Regions from separate parts of the Undibacterium sp. YM2 genome, predicted to be linked through region 1. Evidence: predicted binding sites of a transcription regulator. Region 1 holds the regulator's gene; each other region holds the start of a gene.
What was found. The regulator FliA, encoded in region 1, starts transcription of late flagellar genes. The targets are predictions, from matches to a motif close to CTAAAGTTTNNNNNNNNNNNGCCGNTA.

Region 2: the regulator FliA is predicted to act here: its motif matches at 2,468-2,494, upstream of fliD (flagellar filament capping protein FliD).
Region 3: the regulator FliA is predicted to act here: its motif matches at 3,775-3,801, upstream of UNDYM_RS07905 (flagellar protein FlaG).

The regions. Positions count from the first base shown of each region.
Region 1 is NZ_AP018441.1:2,222,664-2,228,965, reverse strand. Features, by position in the region: gene flgA (flagellar basal body P-ring formation chaperone FlgA) at 1-301, shown strand, start outside; gene flgM (flagellar biosynthesis anti-sigma factor FlgM) at 429-734, shown strand; gene UNDYM_RS10045 (flagella synthesis protein FlgN) at 738-1,229, shown strand; gene motD (flagellar motor protein MotD) at 1,397-2,248, opposite strand; gene UNDYM_RS10035 (flagellar motor protein) at 2,279-3,019, opposite strand; gene UNDYM_RS10030 (RNA polymerase sigma factor FliA) at 3,001-3,732, opposite strand; gene UNDYM_RS10025 (MinD/ParA family protein) at 3,741-4,571, opposite strand; gene flhF (flagellar biosynthesis protein FlhF) at 4,564-5,907, opposite strand; gene flhA (flagellar biosynthesis protein FlhA) at 5,904-6,302, opposite strand, start outside.
Region 2 is NZ_AP018441.1:2,466,988-2,473,289, forward strand. Features, by position in the region: gene fliS (flagellar export chaperone FliS) at 1-377, opposite strand, end outside; gene fliD (flagellar filament capping protein FliD) at 421-2,433, opposite strand; gene UNDYM_RS11215 (flagellar protein FlaG) at 2,554-2,937, opposite strand; gene UNDYM_RS11220 (flagellin) at 3,038-4,525, opposite strand; gene UNDYM_RS11225 (tetratricopeptide repeat protein) at 4,930-6,302, shown strand, end outside.
Region 3 is NZ_AP018441.1:1,797,620-1,803,921, reverse strand. Features, by position in the region: gene UNDYM_RS07920 (RimK family alpha-L-glutamate ligase) at 1-708, opposite strand, end outside; gene UNDYM_RS07915 (pyridoxal-dependent decarboxylase) at 713-2,176, opposite strand; gene UNDYM_RS07910 (hypothetical protein) at 2,387-3,322, opposite strand; gene UNDYM_RS07905 (flagellar protein FlaG) at 3,334-3,720, opposite strand; gene UNDYM_RS07900 (LysR family transcriptional regulator) at 3,935-4,801, opposite strand; gene UNDYM_RS07895 (quinone oxidoreductase) at 4,930-5,922, shown strand; gene UNDYM_RS07890 (lipocalin-like domain-containing protein) at 5,924-6,302, shown strand, end outside.

The DNA of each region.
Region 1 (6,302 bases):
TGATATTGCGAAATTGCCCGCTGGCGTCATCACCGCGCCTGAACAGGCGATAGGCAAAACCATGCAGGTTTCCATGGCTTCCGGTGGTGTCATGCGCCTCGACGCACTCAAAAGTCCTGCGGTCGTGCAACAAGGGCAATCAGTGCGGGTAATCAGCCACGGCCCAGGTTTCCAGGTAGCAACAGATGCCATCGCCCTAAATAATGCGGCAGATGGACAAATTGCCAAGGCCAAGACCAGTTCAGGGCAAACCATCAGTGGCGTTGCGAAGAATGGTGGCATTATAGAAATAGTTTACTGATGGCAAGATATTTGTAGCTGAAATTAAGTACATGCAATATTTTTTCGCAGTAAGGTTAAAGTTTAAAATTACACAGCCGATAAACTGGATGTAGATGTTTGTAAGTCCCACACTAGAGGGTATCGCTGTGAAAATTGATGACGCACTGAATAAGACCGCGGGACTGCCAGTCAGCCCGCAACAGGCTCGCACGGAAAAACCCGCGGAAACTGCGGTACCCGTGGCGAATTCGTCGAAAGTACAAATTTCGACCCTGTCTTCACAGTTGCAAGCCTTGCAAAGTACGCAGGCAAGCAATGCTGTGTTTGAGACCAAGAAGGTGGAAGCTATCAAGCTGGCCATTTCCGAAGGACGCTTCCAGGTCAATTCGGAAAAAGTCGCTGACGGGCTTCTGGAAACAGTTAAAGATTTGCTCAACGCCAGAAAACGTTAAAAAATGAACGCAACAGGTTCCGGACATAGCGCTATTCAACAATGCCTGCAGGAAGAAGTGAGCATCATGTCTTCGCTTGCTGATTTGCTCAAGCAAGAGCAGGCGGCATTGGTAGAAAGCGATATAGTCCAGCTCAATGACTTTACCCAGAGCAAGGGACAGCTTGTGGTCAAAATGACAGAACTGGAAAAAAAGCGTAACAGCTTTTTGAATGAACTTGGATTTAATGCTGACATAGACGGCATGCAGGCTTATTTGCAACAAGCCGGCGTCGCCCAAACCAGCGCGCAGGACTGGGATGCTTTATTGCAACTGACTGTGCAAGCCAAAGAAGACAACCGCACCAATGGTTTGCTGATCAACCGCAGATTATCGCTGAACCAGGCAACCTTGCATTTATTACAGAAAAACAATAATCAGGCTGGCTCCATGTACGGCCCCAATGGTCAATCGACCGTCAAAACTACGCTTGGCAAGGGCTATATCGCTACCTGATCGTGCTTGCACGGTCTGCTTGCGCTTTGATTACGCGCTGCTGATTTTCACAGACGACCAACTCTGATCACGACTTCGTTAGCATGTCCGTGCTGCGCTGACCATACTGCGCCGACTATCCCGCCCGTAACTGGCAAAACTCCTTAATCTCCAGGATTTTCAGGTTTTCAAGGCCCCGGCGCCACGCCAGACAAAGATGCCGCAACTGGCCGCGTTGCTGGTGCAGGCAATGATGTTGCCGCCGCCCCAGATGCTGGGCTCAAGGGTACCTCTATCACAGGTTCAGGCAATACAGCCAGTATGGTGACGGATACACGCCTGTTTCTGGCCCTCCCTTCCGGTGTGTCATTGTCACTGACAGGTAGTTTTGCGCCCTGCCCTACTGCAGTCACGCGGTTTTCATCGACACCATTTTCCGTGAGCAAACGGGCAACCGTGCTGGCGCGTACGGCCGACAATTCCCAATTTGACGGGAAGATGGGGTTACTGATAGGTAGGTTGTCAGTATGTCCCTCTACCTGTATGGCATGGGTATCAAGCTTGAGGACACCGGCAATCGCTCTCAGTGCCTGTATGGAATCGACATTCAGGCGCGCATCACCAGGAGCGAACAAGAGGCTGGCATTGATTTCTATGGTAATACCGCGGCTGGTCTGGGTAACCCTGACCTTGCCTTCGCGCACCAGAGGCTCCAGCACGGTCATGATATCTTTGGCCATGGTCGTCATTTGCGCTTTTTCTTTGCGCAAACCTTCATTGATACGGTTTTTGACCAGGGGCAAGGGATCGAGCTTGATCTTTTGCTCAAGCTGCGCATCGACAGGCTTGGGATTCACCGTCATGACTTTGCCAAAGGCACCAGTCAGTGAGTTGGACAAGACCCGGTATTTGCCCTCGTTCAGCGAGGAGATGGCATACATGACAACAAAAAACGCAAACAGCAAGGTAATAAAATCCGCGTAAGAAACCAGCCATCTCTCATGGTTGTCTGGTTCTTCGTGGTATTTTTTCCTTGCCATAAGTGTATTTTTTCAGTGTCACTGCGTCGCTTAATTGCGGTGGTTGGTCAGTCTTTCTTCCACCACGCGCGGACTGTCACCCAGGGCGATGCTATAAAAAATATCGGACAACATTTCACGGCGCGTCACTTCACGGCCTATGATTTCCTTGAGTTTATTGCTGACGGGCAAAAATAACAGGTTAGCCAGGCCCACGCCATAGATCGTGGCTACAAAGGCAACGGCAATACCACCACCAAGCTTGGATGGGTCACTGAGATTTTCCATGACATGGATAAGCCCCAGCACAGCCCCAAGAATACCTATGGTCGGGGAATACCCACCCGCAGACTCCCAGATTTTAGCGGCCTGACGCTGCTCCATTTCATACAATGAAATATCGACATCCAGTATGTCTTTCAAGCGTATAGGGTCTATGCCATCGATCACCAGGCGCAAGCCTTTGCCTATGAAGGGATCGGTAGAAGCATTCATGTAACGTTCCAGGCTCAGGAAGCCTTCACGCCTGGCCACCACACTCCAGATCAGTGCATCGGCAATATTTTTCTTGCTGCTGTCAGGCGGTTCAGACACTACCCAGCGCAACATGCGCACACCACGCATGAAGGTGTTCATCCTGCTTTGCAAGAGTACCGCACCGAGAGTACCAATGACCACAATCACAAAAGCAGCCGGCTGCACCAGCGAAGACAGGCGCCCGCCCTCGATCAGCTGGCCACTGACGATGCCGAGTACCACCAGTATCAAACCAATTATGCTAGCCCAGTCCACGCTTTCTCCCTTAAGTATGCCCTGAGCCTGGCAACTGCCTGACTGTGTAATTGAGAAACCCGCGACTCCGATACCCCCATCACGGCCCCGATTTCCTTGAGATTCAATTCCTGCTCATAGTACAGGCCCATCAGCAATTTCTCCCGCTCCGGCAGGCTGTCTATGGCACCGATGACGGCGTCACGGAAGTCATCATTGAGCAGATCCTGCAGAGGATCGCCAGAAAAGTCTGAGCAATAATGGTCAAGAAAATGCTCCTTGGTATCAGCATCATGAAAGTCTTCGTAATAGACCAGTTGATGCCCGCCACTGTCAGTGAGCAGGTTCTGATACTCTTCAAGGCTCAGCTTGAGTGATTTTGCCACCTCGGTTTCCAGCGGTGGCCTGCCCAGCTTTTGCTGCAGCACATTCATGGCATTTTCTATCTTGCGCATGTTCTGGCGCACGCCACGCGGCAGCCAGTCGCTACTACGCAACTCGTCCAGCATGGCACCACGTATGCGCTGTACTGCATAGGTTTCAAACTGGGCACCATGGGTATCTTCGTAGCGGTTAACCGCATCCAGCAGGCCTATCATACCGGCCTGCACAAGATCATCCACCTCCACACTGGGAGGCAGGCGCGCCTTCAACTGGTAAGCCAGACGCTTGACCAGAGGCGCATGCTCCCTTAACAGGAAGTTTTTATCTGATTTTCCGCTCGCGGTGTACATTGTTTTGATTATATTCCGAGACCGACACCCAGCTCAGGGACTCCCTCTGCACATAAGGTGGAACGCGCGGTCTTCGCCAATTGTTCAGCCAGCCGGGAGAATGCCAGCGAAGCAAGGGCTTTAGGAAAAGCGTCAATCACAGAGCGTCCCAAATGTGCAGCCTTTCTTACATGTTCATCTTCTGGCACGTGGCCGACGTAGTGCAGCGGCACTGCCAGGTAACGGCTGGCCGCCTGCGCCATATTCGTATAAATCAATCTCGCCTCTTTTTCCGATGCTCCGGACACTAAAATACCATAACCACGTCGCCCCAGCCGGTTGCTCACACGCTTGATCAATCCGTAAGCGGCCTTGATCATGTCGGGGTCAGCAGAAACCTGTATCACCAGTTCGCTGTCATCCAGCGTCGCCAGCGGAAAACTGTCATCCAGATTGATCTCACTATCGACGATGACCAGGTCCGCACGGTTGGCCGCCACATCAAATACTTTGGACAAATGCCGGGTATTTTCGGGCGGCAGCCACGCGTGACGGGCCAGCATCGTTACCGACAGGCCTGCAGCCACCAATTTGACTGCTTCCTTCATTGTACGCTGTTGTCTCGCTACATCCAATAAGGTCTGATCAAGGTTGGCATTCAACCAGGCTCCCACACTATTTTCGGAAGAGCGCGCATCCACCATCAAGACCTGGTTACCCTGGCGCGCCAGCGACACCCCGAGATTGACCAACATGCCACTCTTTTCATCTTCTCTCAAGGCTGACAAAAAGGTAAATACCCGTGGTTTTGGCCCAGCCAGCATACGGCGCAGGCCTTCTGCCTGATCGAAACTAGCCAAGGGACACCTCCTGACCAGCACGTCCTGATTTTCCTGCCGCGGCACCAGCAATACCGGCGCCAGCCATCAGCAAGGGTAATTCTTCATCCAGATAACGGAAAGCCGCCGTTTCACGCTTGAGCTTGAAGGCGCGATCTATCAGGTAGAGCTTGTTGGCGATATGCAGGTCCTCAGGTACACGCTGTCCACTGGCGACGTAATACACCATGAGTTTCTGGCGTATCGCGATATCCAGTGCACCACCTATGGTGGCCGCCTCATCAAGCTTGGTCAGGATACAGCCTGCCAGACCATTGCCCTGATAGGCACGTACGACCTCACTCAAGGTTTCACCCGTTGAAGTCGCATTCAGGCACAGCAAACGCTTTACCGGAGTGTCTGTTCCAGACAACATTGCCACCTGCTCAGTCACCATTTTGTCACGCTGGCTGACACCGACAGTATCAATCAGGACCGTGTGCTTGTTCTTGAGCTCCGACAAGGCGATGCGTAAATCTGCCTCATCCTTGACCGCATGCACCATGACACCCAATATCTTGCCGTAGATACGCAATTGCTCAAAACCGCCAATACGATAACCGTCCGTCGTGATCAGGGCCAGTTTGGATGGGCCATGACGCATGACACAACGAGCCGCCAGCTTGGCCGTTGTGGTCGTCTTGCCGACGCCTGTGGGGCCTACCAGGGCATACACCCCGCCCTTTTCCAGCATCTCATTTTCATTGTCTATGGTTGACAGGTTACGGGTCAGGACGTTTTTGATCCAGTCCAGGCCATTTTCAAGCTTGCCTGCTTCAGGCAGCTTTTCCACCAGATAGCGAGACAGACTGGCACTGAAACCTGTCGCCAGTAATTCACGCAGGATTTCTGCTTTTTGTGGCTGGCGTTTTTGCGTTTGTGTCCAGGAGATTTCTGCCAACTGAGATTCCAGCATGCTGCGCATGGAACGTATTTCTGACATGACATCGTTAAGCTCATTGGCACTCACCGGGGCTTCGATTTCACTGGCAAAACCAGATGCACCGGTCGCCGCCTTGAAAGTCGGCACACTTGCAGGAGCCTCCACGGCTCGCTCAAACGCACGCGGTCTGATAAGTGGTTCATCAGACTGGAATTGAGGGCTAAGACGAGGAGCAAAGCGCGGCACTTCAGGCACCGGTGCCTCATCGCTGGAAGCAGGTGCAATGGCACTGATGGCTTCATCAGCCATGGCCAGAATCTCCACCTTGCCGCCCACATTACGGTTGGACAGGATCACGGCATCTGCCCCCAAAGCATCGCGCAACATGCGCAAAGCTTCGCGAGAAGTGTTCGCGGTAAATTTTCTGACGTTCATGATTGACCTCCGACCAGACTGGTGACTCTAATGGTTTTTGTTTCAGGTACTTCTGCGTGTGACAAGACTTTGAGTTGTGGCAAATTGCGGCGCAGGAAGCGTGACAGCAAGGCGCGCAATGGCGCAGGCACAAGCAGCACTGGCGTCAGGCCCATTTGCTCCTGATGCTGGGCCGCAGCCTCGGTCTGGCTTGCCAGCGTGTCGGCCAGGCCAGGTTCTATGCCAGAGCCATCAGCGCCGCTGGTTTGCAGGGCTTGCATCAATAGGCGTTCGAGGCGGCTATCCAGGGTCATGACCGTCATCTCATTCCCGGTCGGGAAGATTTGCTGGACGATGGCACGGCCCAAAGCGATCCTGACTTGCGCCGTCAACTCATTCGCATCCTGGGTATGCAT
Region 2 (6,302 bases), 240 kb from region 1:
TCCCATGAAGATTTTAAATCCCTTAATAGATTTTTTACTTCATTGAGCATGTCATCGTTATTGTCCAGATTGGCGCGAATCAAACGGGCACTCATATATTCGTAAAGGGCATCAAGATTATTGGCTATTTCACCACCGGCCTTCTTGTCCAGGCTGGCGCGCAGTCCGTTTTCGATAATGGCGATAGCTTTCGAAATTGACTGACCTTTAGAGGCTATTTCACCATTGCTGAGGTGCTGCGATGCATTGGAGATCGCTACGATTGCTCCTTCAAAAAGCATCACGATCAATTTATGGGGACTGGCAGCAATCACGCCAGTCTCTATGCCTACTTTTGCGTAGGCATTTGCACCACGTACTTGAGATGAGCCAAACATAGCGATTAATCCTCTCTGATATTATTGGTACTGCTAACTTCGTTCACTTCGTGCTTGACGTCAGTGCTGCCAGTTGTTGTGAAAGAAATGAACTTGTATTATTCAAACTGCTTACAATCGAGTCCAGGGCTGTAAATTGCGCCCGGTAGCGTGCTTCTGTATCGAACAGGCGGCTATTCAAAATATCCCTTTGTTTGCCTATGTCCTTGATACTGCGGTTGATACCATCTGTAGCACTGGATATTGAGCCGGAAGTGCCAACCACAGTAGATAGCAAAGACGATACCTGTGACGCATAACCCCTGGAAAAATTCACTGTTCCGCGGGCTCCCAGTGAGCCACCACTGACCAATATTTTCAAGCCCTCGGTATCAGAGCCAGTAGCACCTGTCAGGAACTGTCCACTGCCAGCCGCTGTAATGCCATTCAGTTTGCCTGCCACGTCCACGCCGGCCGTGCCGTTGAGGACGGTGCCGGTAAAACTGGCAGCACCAGTGCCGGTGCCATTTGCCAGGTTCACATTCGAAGCACTACCATACTTGGTTGATTGCAATTGCAACTTGCCGCCGCTGTTAATGGTGGCAGTGACGGTTGAACCATTGTCTTTGAAAGTGGAATTCCCGTTGATTGAAGTTTGCAGCAAGGTTGCCAGCGAAGACGCTGTGTAAGTGCCTGCGGCCAGTGATACTAGGGATGTTTTCCCATCCAGGGTGACATTGATGGCAGTGTTGGCTGCAATGGTGGTGTTGCCGGTGCTCAGGTCCAGATCGCCTTGCAAGCCACCTTGCGTAGCAATGGCAGTGATTTCCAGGCCATAAGCGCCTTGCTTGGTTGCACTGGTAGAGCTGCTGTAACTGACCAGACTGTCCGTCGCTTTACCAACGGAGGCAAACAAACCGCTGATCTCATTGTAATTCGTCGACAAGGCAGCACTGAGTTTCGTCGAATCGACGGAGAGTGTGCCATCTTTTTGAAAATTGATGCCTATGCTGGCAAGGCTGGTGATGTTTCCACCCAGGCCGTTGACAGCAGTACTGAGTGTCGATCTGATCTGGCTTTGCACATTTCTGGCTGTAGAGTCGCCAATCAGAATGCCACCTTTTTTTGTGCTGGCATCGTAACCGGTCAAGGTTTTTAAGGTTGCCTGAAAGTCATTGTAACCTTTGACAAAACCATTAATGGCAGACTGTATGCCGCTGGTATTGGCACTCAGGGCAAGGCTGGTCGTGCCTACTTTACTGAGGTTCAGGGTGGTACCCTGTATGGCACCCGTTACTGCGTTGGACGTGCTGGAAATCGCAATGCCATTGACCGTCAGTGCTGCATTCTGGGCAGTGGTGGTTTCGGTAAAGTTTTGTGTTCCGGCAGGATCGTAATTCACCAGGCTTTGGATGGCAGCATCGCCCGTGGCAGAAATTTTAAGACTGGAGGTGGCACCAGTTTTGGCAGAAGTGAGCACCAGATGGTAAGGTGTGGCGCTACCGTCACCAACAATGGCGGCAGTTGCGCCTACCTTTGCGGCATTAATTGCGTCACGGATGCCTTGCAGTGAATTGTTAGCGCCATCAATAGTGACTGTGCCTATCGATTGCGTGGCATCCTGAGTAAAGGTAGAGCCCGTATAAACGCCATTTGCAGAAGTGCCACCAGTAATAGTGCCAAACTCAAAGGTGATCGTCGTGCTGGTGCCACTGCCGATACTGGCTGTAGAACTGACTTGACCAGCGCTGGAAATCGTTTGTGCCTGTGCCAGTTTGGTGACATTGACATTATAGTTGCCCTGGGTAGAAACGCTGGTGGTAGTGGCAGACAGGATAGAGCTGTCGCCTGCCGTAGCAGTTAACGACTGAAAAGTGCCCAGATTACTGAGGCCGGTAACATTGGACTGAAAAACGCTGAGCGCGCTGTTAAGCGTGCCATAAGCAGACAGCTTTGCCTGAAAACTGGCTTCTTTCTTCGCCAGTGTAGTCAGAGGCTGACTCTCCACCTGCATTAATTTGGTAATGAGACCGTTGACGTCCAGATTGGCGCCTAAGCCTGTCGATTGTATGCTCACATTGTTCCCCTTGTCAGACCGTACTGTACTAAATTATCGGCAAAGACAAACCAGACTTTAGAGGGGAATTTACATGCCAATTTAAAACTTAGATGCAGGACTGACTATATGATTAGCTAATTACGCTTGTTGTTTGATCAGTAAACCCTGTAGTTTATCCAGAGACCGCGAGATTTCAAGGGCTTCCTCGGACGGGATCTGGCGCAAAACTTCTTTGGTTTGCAAATCAACCACCTTAACGACTACTTTATTACTATGTTCTTCCACACTGAATTCGAGTGATTGTGACAGAGATTGGATTGTCTTGTTGATATCATCGACAGCTTTGGTCACTTTATCGAATTCTGGCGGTGCGGATGCAGAAGAGACTGCCTTGACGGCATCAATGGTTTGCGTTGATGCTGCTGCAGACCTTGAAACAGGGGCGCTGGTATCGGGGCCTGTTGCACGGTCAGTGATCAGTTGTCCTGATGGAGATGCGCTCCCTATCGACCGGATGTCCATGATCTTTTCCTTCAAGAAAAATACCCCTGGTCAAAAAGATGACCAGGGGGACATGCTTTACGCTTTAAGTATAGACCTAATTTACATAAGCCTACTGCTATTAGCCACGCAACAGGGCCAGAACGCCGTTTGGCAAGCCGTTAGCCTGTGCCAAAATCGCTGTACCAGCTTGTTGCAAGACCTGACCACGTGTCAGAGATGCTGTTTCTTGAGCGAAATCTGCATCACGGATACGGCTGCGGGATGCTGTCAAGTTTTCAGAGTTGGTCTGCAAACTTTCAATCGCAGAAGAGAAACGGTTCTGATAAGCACCCAGAGAAGCGCGGGAACTATTGATCGATTGCAGCGCCGCATCGATGGTCGTCAACGCGGCGGTGGCCCCGGCAGCGGTACCCAGATTCAGTGAAGATACACCTGCACCTACTGTTACAGTGGCAGAAGTGAAACCACCTGTCAGGTTGGCAGCTGTCAAACCAGTACCAGTACCGTTAGCCAGAGTGATACCTGCAGAGCTGGTAGAAGTCAGGGACAGTGTCGAAGTGCTGACGTCAGTTGCGCCCGTTGCCGATACAGTAATACCTGTGTTGGCAGCAGCAGCAGCAGCGTTAGTGCTGGCTGTTACAGTGATGTTGCGGCCGTCGGCAGCAGCCAGTGCGACTGCACCAGTTGTTGTGTTGAATGTAGCCGTAACACCTGTTTGTGTGCTGATTGCATTAACGGCTGCAGCAACTTGTGCGCCGCGTTGTGCGCCAGAAGTAGATGCATTCAAGGCGCCCAGATTTACGCCGTTAATTGTAATGTCGCCAGAAGCAATTGCAGTTGCAGAAGTGCTTGCAGTACCAGCAATAGTAGTGGAGCCTACAGTTGCTGTTACGCCTGTGCTGCCGCTGATCGCATTGATGGCTGCTGCCTTAGCGATACCGCTGCCTGTAGAATTGGAGAAGGATACGCCGTCAGCAGCGGACGCACCAACCTGGAAGCCGTTGATGGACAAGTCACCGGCAGCCAGAGCTGTTGTGGTAACTGCACCGGCACCGGCTACTGTCGTAGCGTAGCTGGAAGATGCACCAACACCCAGAGCGCTCGATTTTGCGCTGGAGATAGAAGCGATACTGATTTGATCGTTTGCTGTACCGTTGGCACCGACTTGGAAAGTTTGTGCAGAGAAGCTACCGTCAAGCAGGTTCACGCCGTTGAAGTTAGTGCTGCTGGCAACGCGGTTAATTTCAGAAATCAGCTGACTTGCTTCGTTGTTCAGAGCGGCGCGATCAGAAACGCTGTTGGAGCCGTTGGCGGATTGTACGGCCAGATCACGGATACGTTGCAAGTTGGAACCGATTTGTTGCAGCGCGCCCTCAGCGGTTTGCGCCAGGGAGATACCGTCGTTTGCATTACGTGCAGCTTGATTCAAGCCACCGATTTGTGAAGAAAGACGTTCGGAAATCGCCAGGCCAGCAGCATCGTCTTTTGCGCTATTGATACGCAAGCCAGAAGACAAACGTTGGAGGGACGTATTCAGAGCGGATTGAGATGTGCTCAAATTGCGTTGCGCATTCAGCGAAGCAATATTGGTATTAATAACAGCCATGGTGATTCTCCTTACCTAAGTTATACAATTTTGGCGTAGTAGCCTGAAACTTTGGTCTTTCGTGCTGACTATTGGACCGCCGTTGTAAAGGGTATCGGTAGAGACTAAAAAAGTTTTAGCGTGTTTCTGAAAATAAATCTTATTTTTTCTGCTCAAGTTTTTTTTCTCTTTCCGCTTGTCGGCGCTTTTTTTAAATACTTTAGGGGTAAATTTGATTTAGTTTTCGGCCTTTATTTAACACATGGAAACAAAATCATTAGCTATAAAATAAGCCTGAGCATGGTGGTTTCTGGTATTTTCCAGTGTGGACATGCAGTTTTATTCATTTTGCTTACTTAATTTGTAAGTCAGATGAGGTAATTGTAAAAAAGATTAATGATAAAAAGCTGACCTGGGGACCGGACATGGCAAAAACGAGTTTTGATGCGCGAAAAGCAATGCGCGATGTTCATCGACTTTTCGATGCTGGTTCTGTTTCCGAGGCCAGGCAAGGCTGCCTGACCATCATCAGGCATTTTCCGCGTCACGCAGAAGCTTTATATGCCCTGGCCAGGATGGCTGGGGATGCGGGTGAGAGTGATGAAGCCATGGGATATCTGAAACTGGCTTTTGACGTCATGCCTCACTTTCCTGACAACAGGAAGATTGCTTTCGGCATATTCAATAAATATTTGCTGGCGAAACAGTACCCCCAATTGGAAGAGGCTGGCCTGTGGCTATCAGCTTATTTGCCACGGGACGGCATCGTTTGGGACTATATAGGTGTAGCCAGGATAGAGCAGGCCAAGTTTCCGCAAGCACTTGAAGTGTTGAGCAAGGCTGTTGCCTTGTTGCCAAATAACCCCCACATACTTGCCAATATGGGCAATGTGCTGATTTCTCTGGAGCGTTGTTCCGATGCCATCGTGTATCTGGAAAAAGCACTGGCTATTCAGCCAGAGATGGTTGTTGGCCTCAATAATCTGGGAAATGCATTGCGTTTCATAGGCAAGACAGAGGAGGCGATAGCGAGTATATCGAAAGCAGTTCAATTAGACCCGGGTTTGCCCTATCTGTACAATAATCTTGGTCTCGCTTATCGTGAGCACGGTATGTATAGCGTCGCCATCGAACAATACCGGCACGCCTTGCAACTGCAGCCAGAGCTGGTACAGGTTTATCCCAATCTGATTGATGCACTGCGCCAGAACGGGCAAGTGCAGGAATCCATAGAGTGCGGGCAGCATGCGCTGACGCTGACCCACGATATTCCTGAAATCTGGGGGGCTTATGGTGACACCTTGCGCGAGGCGAACCATCTCGATGCGGCGATTGAAGCTTATATCAAGGCCCTGTCTTTCAAGCAGGATAGCGTGTCTTCTTTCAACCGGAAAATTTACACTAACCTCTTATTTTGTCTGAATTACCATCCGGATTTAACGCCTGAGGTGATTTATAACGCTTACCATGAATTTGATTTGCGTTTTACTGCGCCGCTCAAGGCAACATGGAAGAAATTTGAAAATGTCCGCGTGCCGGGCAGACGTCTCAAAGTGGGCTATGTGACGCAAGCTTTTTATAATCATGTTTGCAAGTATTTCCTGCTGCCGCTGATAGAGGGCCATGACAAGGATCAGGTTGAAGTCTATGCCTACGCAAATCCGCCTTTCGAAGATGAAGTGACTGCCTATTATAAGAAGCAGGTAGATCACTGGGTGCCAACCCGGGATCTGACGGATGAGGCGCTGGCCGAGCGTATTCGCGCCGACGGGATTGATGTCCTGGTGGATGTGGCAGG
Region 3 (6,302 bases), 430 kb from region 1:
GGGGCGGGCTATGATGGGGAAATCATCGCCACCCAAAATACTGCTGACAGCCACCTCGCCACCACCTATCTGCTCCAGCGTTTGACGGCTGATGCGGGCTGACGTGGGCATGGCGACACCTGGCGCGTCCTGCAGCAAGGCGCAGGCCCGGTCGCGGCCCAAGTGGGTAATGCGTTCAGGTGCGTTTAACACGGGTGTGGGCCAGGTCTGGATAATCTCTTGCAGGTCAAGCAGCAAGCTGTTCTTGCCATCTGCCTCACCCACAGCAACAAACATAACATCATGTGGTGGCAACTGTTCCACTGCAGGTATGCCTGCGCCTACATATAACAAATCAAGTGCGATGTCGGAATCTTCGACCAAAAATTCAAGCGGCGTATTGGCCATCAGGTCACCGTCTGTCATGAGTGCCAGCAGGCGCAAGGTGGGTTCGCGGGTCGTGGGGACAGAATACAGCGGCTGCAGGCGCAATGCCTCCATCTGAGTGGACAAAGCCGCATCACGATGACCGAGCAAGATCAATACCGTTGCCAGGTTCATGAGTGCATGCGCGTCATGCGGATGTTTTTCTGCATAGGCGATCAATTCTTTACCCAGTGGCTTTAAATCACCACCAGAAAAAGCAATGCGCATCAGGGGTGCCAGGCCTATCAATTTACTTTGCGCTGGCTTGTTTTCTGCAACAAGGGATTCGTCGATATCGATCATATTCTCAATCACCTGAAGTATGAATTTGCTCGCCTATGGCGAGAGTTGCATTAAGCAAGGCGTCGATATCGGCAGAGGTAGTTCTGTGATTGACGATTGCCGCGCGTATGGCAAGCCGCTTGTTAATGATGGTGGTTGATGGTGCCGCTATGCCTGACTCTTGCAAGGCCATGACGATACTGGCATTAAGTGCATCCACGGCTTCATCACTGAGACCAGCAACAAGGTAGCGGAAACAGACTATATTCAATGCAACCGGTGCCATCAATTCAAATTTTGAATTCGCCAGGATACAGTCTTTAAGATACTGCCCCAGCTCGCAGGTGTGGGCAATCATCTGCCCCAGTCGCTCGGCACCATATACCTGTATGGTAAACCAGGTTTTGAGCGCCCTGAAACCGCGAGACAAATCAGGGCCAAAATCACAGGGCCAGGGTGAGCCACCTGCCAGGCCTTTGCTCTCACGTCGCAAATAACTGGCTGGCGTGGCAAAGGTCGCATAATGTGCATCGCTGTCGCGTACCAGAATAAAGCCTGCATCGTAAGGTACTTGCAACCATTTATGAAAATCAAAGGCAATCGAATCAGCCCGTTCTATGCCAACCAGGCGTGCAGCAATAAGGGGAGATAACATACCCAGCGCACCAAATGCACCATCAATATGGAACCATAATTTTTCAGTGCTGGCGACATCCGCCAGGGCCTGTAAGTCATCAATCGCGCCAACATCCACTGAACCGGCAGTACCTATCAGCATGAATGGCGTCAATCCCGCTGCGCGGTCTGCCGCGATTGCTGCCTGCAATGCGCCGACATCCATCTCAAAGCTGGCATTCATGGGGATGACGCGCAAGGCATTTCTCCCCATCCCTGCCATGTCCATGGCCTGTGCGACGCAACCGTGCGCCCCTGCTGAGGTATAAGCCACCAGCCGTTCAGGAAAAGCCGTGAGCCCCTGATGCCTTACCTCTGTACCCAGAGTACGCGCCCGCGCTACCAGTACGGCAATGAAGTTAGCCATCGACGTGCCAGTCACGAACAGGCCACTGGCAGTATCCGGAAAATGGAATAGCTCGCTGACCCAGCGCGTTATCTGACGCTCGACTTCTATCGGTATATGATCACGCCCACCCAGATTGGCGTTCAGTCCCGCTGCCAGCATTTCTGCCAAAGTACCAACAGGATTACCACCTCCCTGCACCCAGCCCATGAAGCCAGGATGGCTATTGCCTACCGAATACGGCAAGATATTTTCCATGAATTGTTGATGCACTTCACCGAGCTCAGTCGGCGCAGTTGGCAAACCCGACTGGAACTTTGCGCGCACTTCATCCGGTATCACTTGCCAGACCGGGCGCTCGCGTATGTGCTCTGCGTAATCAAGGATATCGTCCAGCATGCGATGTCCCTGCGCACGCAGGGCCTGCCAGTCGTCCGGGTCCATGAAGTTCTTTGGCGGTACGGTCATTCAGATATCCATCCGTGAATAATTGCAGCATAAAGGCAAGAAGCGCCTAAGCTTATTCACATTATGGATGAGCGGATGGAAAATGAAGTGTCGAATAAAGCAAATTTTGCTGCTTTATTGATGCAAACGAATAGTTCAATAGCAAAAAGTGACCTAAAGGCAACGCTTTATCTACCCCCTGCTTATGTCCAGAGCTTAGGGGGAGTATTGTCAATTACCGAGGTATTCAGCAAATAACTGTTTCCTGGAGCGGGCTCGTGGGCTGGACCAGTAATCCGCCACTTCCATGATGATTTCATCGCCAGAACGAATGCTCAATCGATAAGGCTTGCCCATCATCATGCCATGTACATACATGGCAAATGCTTCGGCAAAATCGTCATAGGCATTGGTTGCGGCATACAGACTGGAGAAGCCGGTTTTTTCAAGCGCCTTGTAGATACCTGGGATTAAATCGCCATCAACTTGCTGATCGCTATAAAAGCGCAAGTCCTTGCGGTGCTCAAAATCATGTCTGAGCAAAGGAATAATGTCGCCACTCATGGCTATTTGCCAGGACAGACTCAAGAAACTATATTCTTCAGTCGATCTGAATTTTTGCGAACCTATCCACCAGTCGGGTAAAAACTCGCTACCGGCAGTCAGCACATGACCAAATTCATGCAAGAGCAAAAACTGCATGGCATTTTTGCGGTTATCGTTTTCCGCAGTTTCAATTTGCAGATGGACTTGAAAAGCTGAGCCTGGCAAAAATGGGGTGTTTTCTTTCCAGCTGGCCCAGTCATTTGCCGTGCGGTCTAAAAAAGCGTCGGCATCCATGAGTGTCACCAGGCCGAGCACCTTACCATCCGGGCCTGCAACAACGTCAGTCACCGCAGATGATCCCAGGCCGCAACCTAAATAGACACCCAGCAGGGGTTTATCCAAAAGCTGCAGCACAGGAGGTGGCATGTCCACTATCGCTGCGCGGATATCATTTAAAAAATCGGGATTCAGTTCGGCTTGCGCAGGTAGTTGGTCAGCAAAAGTGCTGTTATTCACTTTCGCAACATAGGCCAATAATTCTTCAGGTGCCTTACCTATCCTGTCGTGGAGGGGAAGATTTGCTTGCTTTAACCAGTATTCAACATCAGAGCTGACAATCACTCTTCATCCATTCATGCATGATCATTAAGCAAAACGCCTTTTTTACCTTCAAGATCGCGGGCGATAGCCAGCACTTCTTTTGATGGGATTTGGCGCAAGACAACCTTGGTTTCATTATCAACAATCTGTACCACCACTTTACCGGAATCATTGTCGAGGTTGAGATTGACGCTTTTATTCAAGCCTATGGCGCGGTTAATCTGGTCAACAGAGTTCTTGAGCTCTTTGGCAGAAATGTCATTTTGAGGCTGACTGTCTTTACTGACAGCAGTTTTACTCGCCTCAACAGGTGCAGGAGCAGACACCTGTTTAACAACAACGGGGGCAATTTTAACATCTTGCCGGGTATCAACACTGACACCGCCAGTGGCCCCACCTGCTATTTGATTGATGCTCATTTTGCTCTCCAGCCCATAAATTAAACCCAATGACGGATTACCGCATATTGTGTATTACGGTCGTTTTTGTCAAAAGTTTAGGTTTCTACCTAAGATAGGCTTAATTTAAATGTGAGCACATGTAAGCAACTGACTGTACACTGGCAAATAAAATTTCAATAAAACAACATTTTAAAATGACAAGATCGTATTTTTATGCAAGCACACTTTTCATTTATGTCAATAAATCACTCACTTCGGCACTGGAAAACAATTCAATCAAGCCATCGGCCACTGCTCTTACCCTCGGCGAGCGGCGTACATCATCATGCATGACCAGCCAGAGTTTTCTGCGCATGGGGCAAGCCTGTTGTTCTATACGCTGCAGGTCACGATGACTTTGACGTAAATAATGGGGTAAAACAGCTACTCCCAGGCCAGCAGCGGCACATTGCGCCAGCACCATCTGGTCATTACTGCGCAACACGACTTTGCGCGGCATCAGATAATCTTCCAGCCATTGATGATGGGGCGTTGCAGAATTCTTTTCATAGGCAACAAATTCCCAATCTTCTTCCTTGTGCTTCTTCAGGTAGGTTTTGCTGGCATACAATCCATAGCCCACATTGGCCAAGGGTTTGATCACCAGACCCGCCGTTTGCGGACGTGCCATCCGCAATGCAATATCTGCCTCACGCTTGCCCAAGCTGACCTGATGCCGCTCTGCCTGCAACTCCAATTCCACGCCGGTCAAGCTGGTGCAGAGTTTTTTAAGCTGGGGTGCGAGTACAAAAGTCGATAAACTGGGTGGTGCAGAAATACGCACTATGCCTTCCATTTTGCTGGTGCTGAGTGCCTTTCTCTCAAAATTGAACCAGCGTTCTTCTACTTCCCTTGCATGCGCGACCAGGTCATGCCCTTCTGTGGTGAGTTGCCATCCACGTACAAGTCTATCGAACAGACGCAGCTTCAGGGCTGCCTCCAGCGCATCAATACGCCGCGCAACCGTCGTATGCTCTACCTGCAGGCGACGCGCCGCGCCAGTCAGCGTACCGCAATCGACCAGTGCCAGAAAATAACGTAAATCATCCCAGTTCATCATGGTGCAATTATGCACAGTCGAGGCGAATTTTTCAGTAATTTTCTTTCGATCCGGCTTTGATTAAGCTGCACACCAGACAAACAGACATGGGGTCTGAACAACTGATGATCAGAGCAAAGCGAGGAAATATGCGAGCCATACAATTTTTTTCACAAGGTGGGCCAGAAGTACTTGAAGTGCGCGACCTGGCAAGGCCGACGCCCAAAGAAGGGGAAGTCCTGGTACGCGTCGATTACGCCGGTATCAATTACGCCGATGTATATCAGCGCAATGGACAAAACCCGGTTACCCTGCCCTGCATACCGGGTGCAGAAGGCGCAGGCATCGTGGTCGAAGGCAATGCAGAGCTAACACCCGGCACCAGGGTAACCTGGTTGTCGCAACCGGGCTCTTATGCCGAATACCTGGCTATTCCAGCATGGAAGCTGATCGCGCTGCCTGCCGAAGTCAGCACGCAAGAAGCCGCAGCCGCCATGCTGCAAGCCGTCACCGTGCAATATCTGACCGAAACCAGTTATCGCGTGCAATCTGGCGATACCGTACTGTTGCATGCCGGTGCTGGTGGAGTTGGTTTATTACTGACCCAGGTACTGAAACATAAGGGCGCGATCGTTATCAGCACGGTATCCAGCGCGGAAAAAGCCGAACTGGCCAAAGCAGCCGGAGCAGATCACGTCATTTTGTATACGGAAACTGACTTTGTTGCAGCGACCAGGGAGTTGACCCAGCAAAAAGGTGTGCATGTGGTGTATGACTCAGTCGGCCTGACTACCTACCTGGGCAGCATGGCAGTCTTGCGCCCTTTGGGCAGTCTGGTCTTGTTTGGCCAGTCCGCCGGGAATGTGCCGCCGATAGACCCCATGCACTTGTGCCGCCAGGGCTCACTGTTCTTTACCCGCCCCACCCTCACCCATCATATCGCTGACGCCGAAGACCTCAAGTACCGCAGCCAACGGGTTCTGGACTGGTTGCGCGAAGGCGTATTGCGATTGCGCATACATCAGGTTTACCCACTGGAGCAGGCTGCCAGAGCCCATACAGATCTGGAATCACGCCGGACGACAGGCAAATTACTGCTGGCAATCAGTGACGCAGCAAAAAATGAACAGCAAGGGAAATGACATGAAAACCGCAGTTAAAACCGCAGTTAAAACCGCAGTTAAAACCTCAATCAAAACACCAATCAACAACATCATCGCTGTGATTTGCCTTCTGACCCTGAGTCTTCCAGCCAGCGCTTTCACCGAACAGGAAGTCGATAAAAATGAACAGGCACAAAAATACCTGGCAGGTACCTGGGTATTGTTGGCTGCACCAGAAATTCGCGCCGACGGCAGCCGTGGCGAAACCTTTGGGGCAAATCCGCAAGGCTTGCTCATCATTGACGGCACTGGCCGTTATTCACTGCAAATCTACAAATCAGAACGCAGCAAGTTTGCCGCAGGCGACAAACGCAAAGGTACGGAAGCAGAATACCGCGCTGCTGCCCTCGACACCAGTT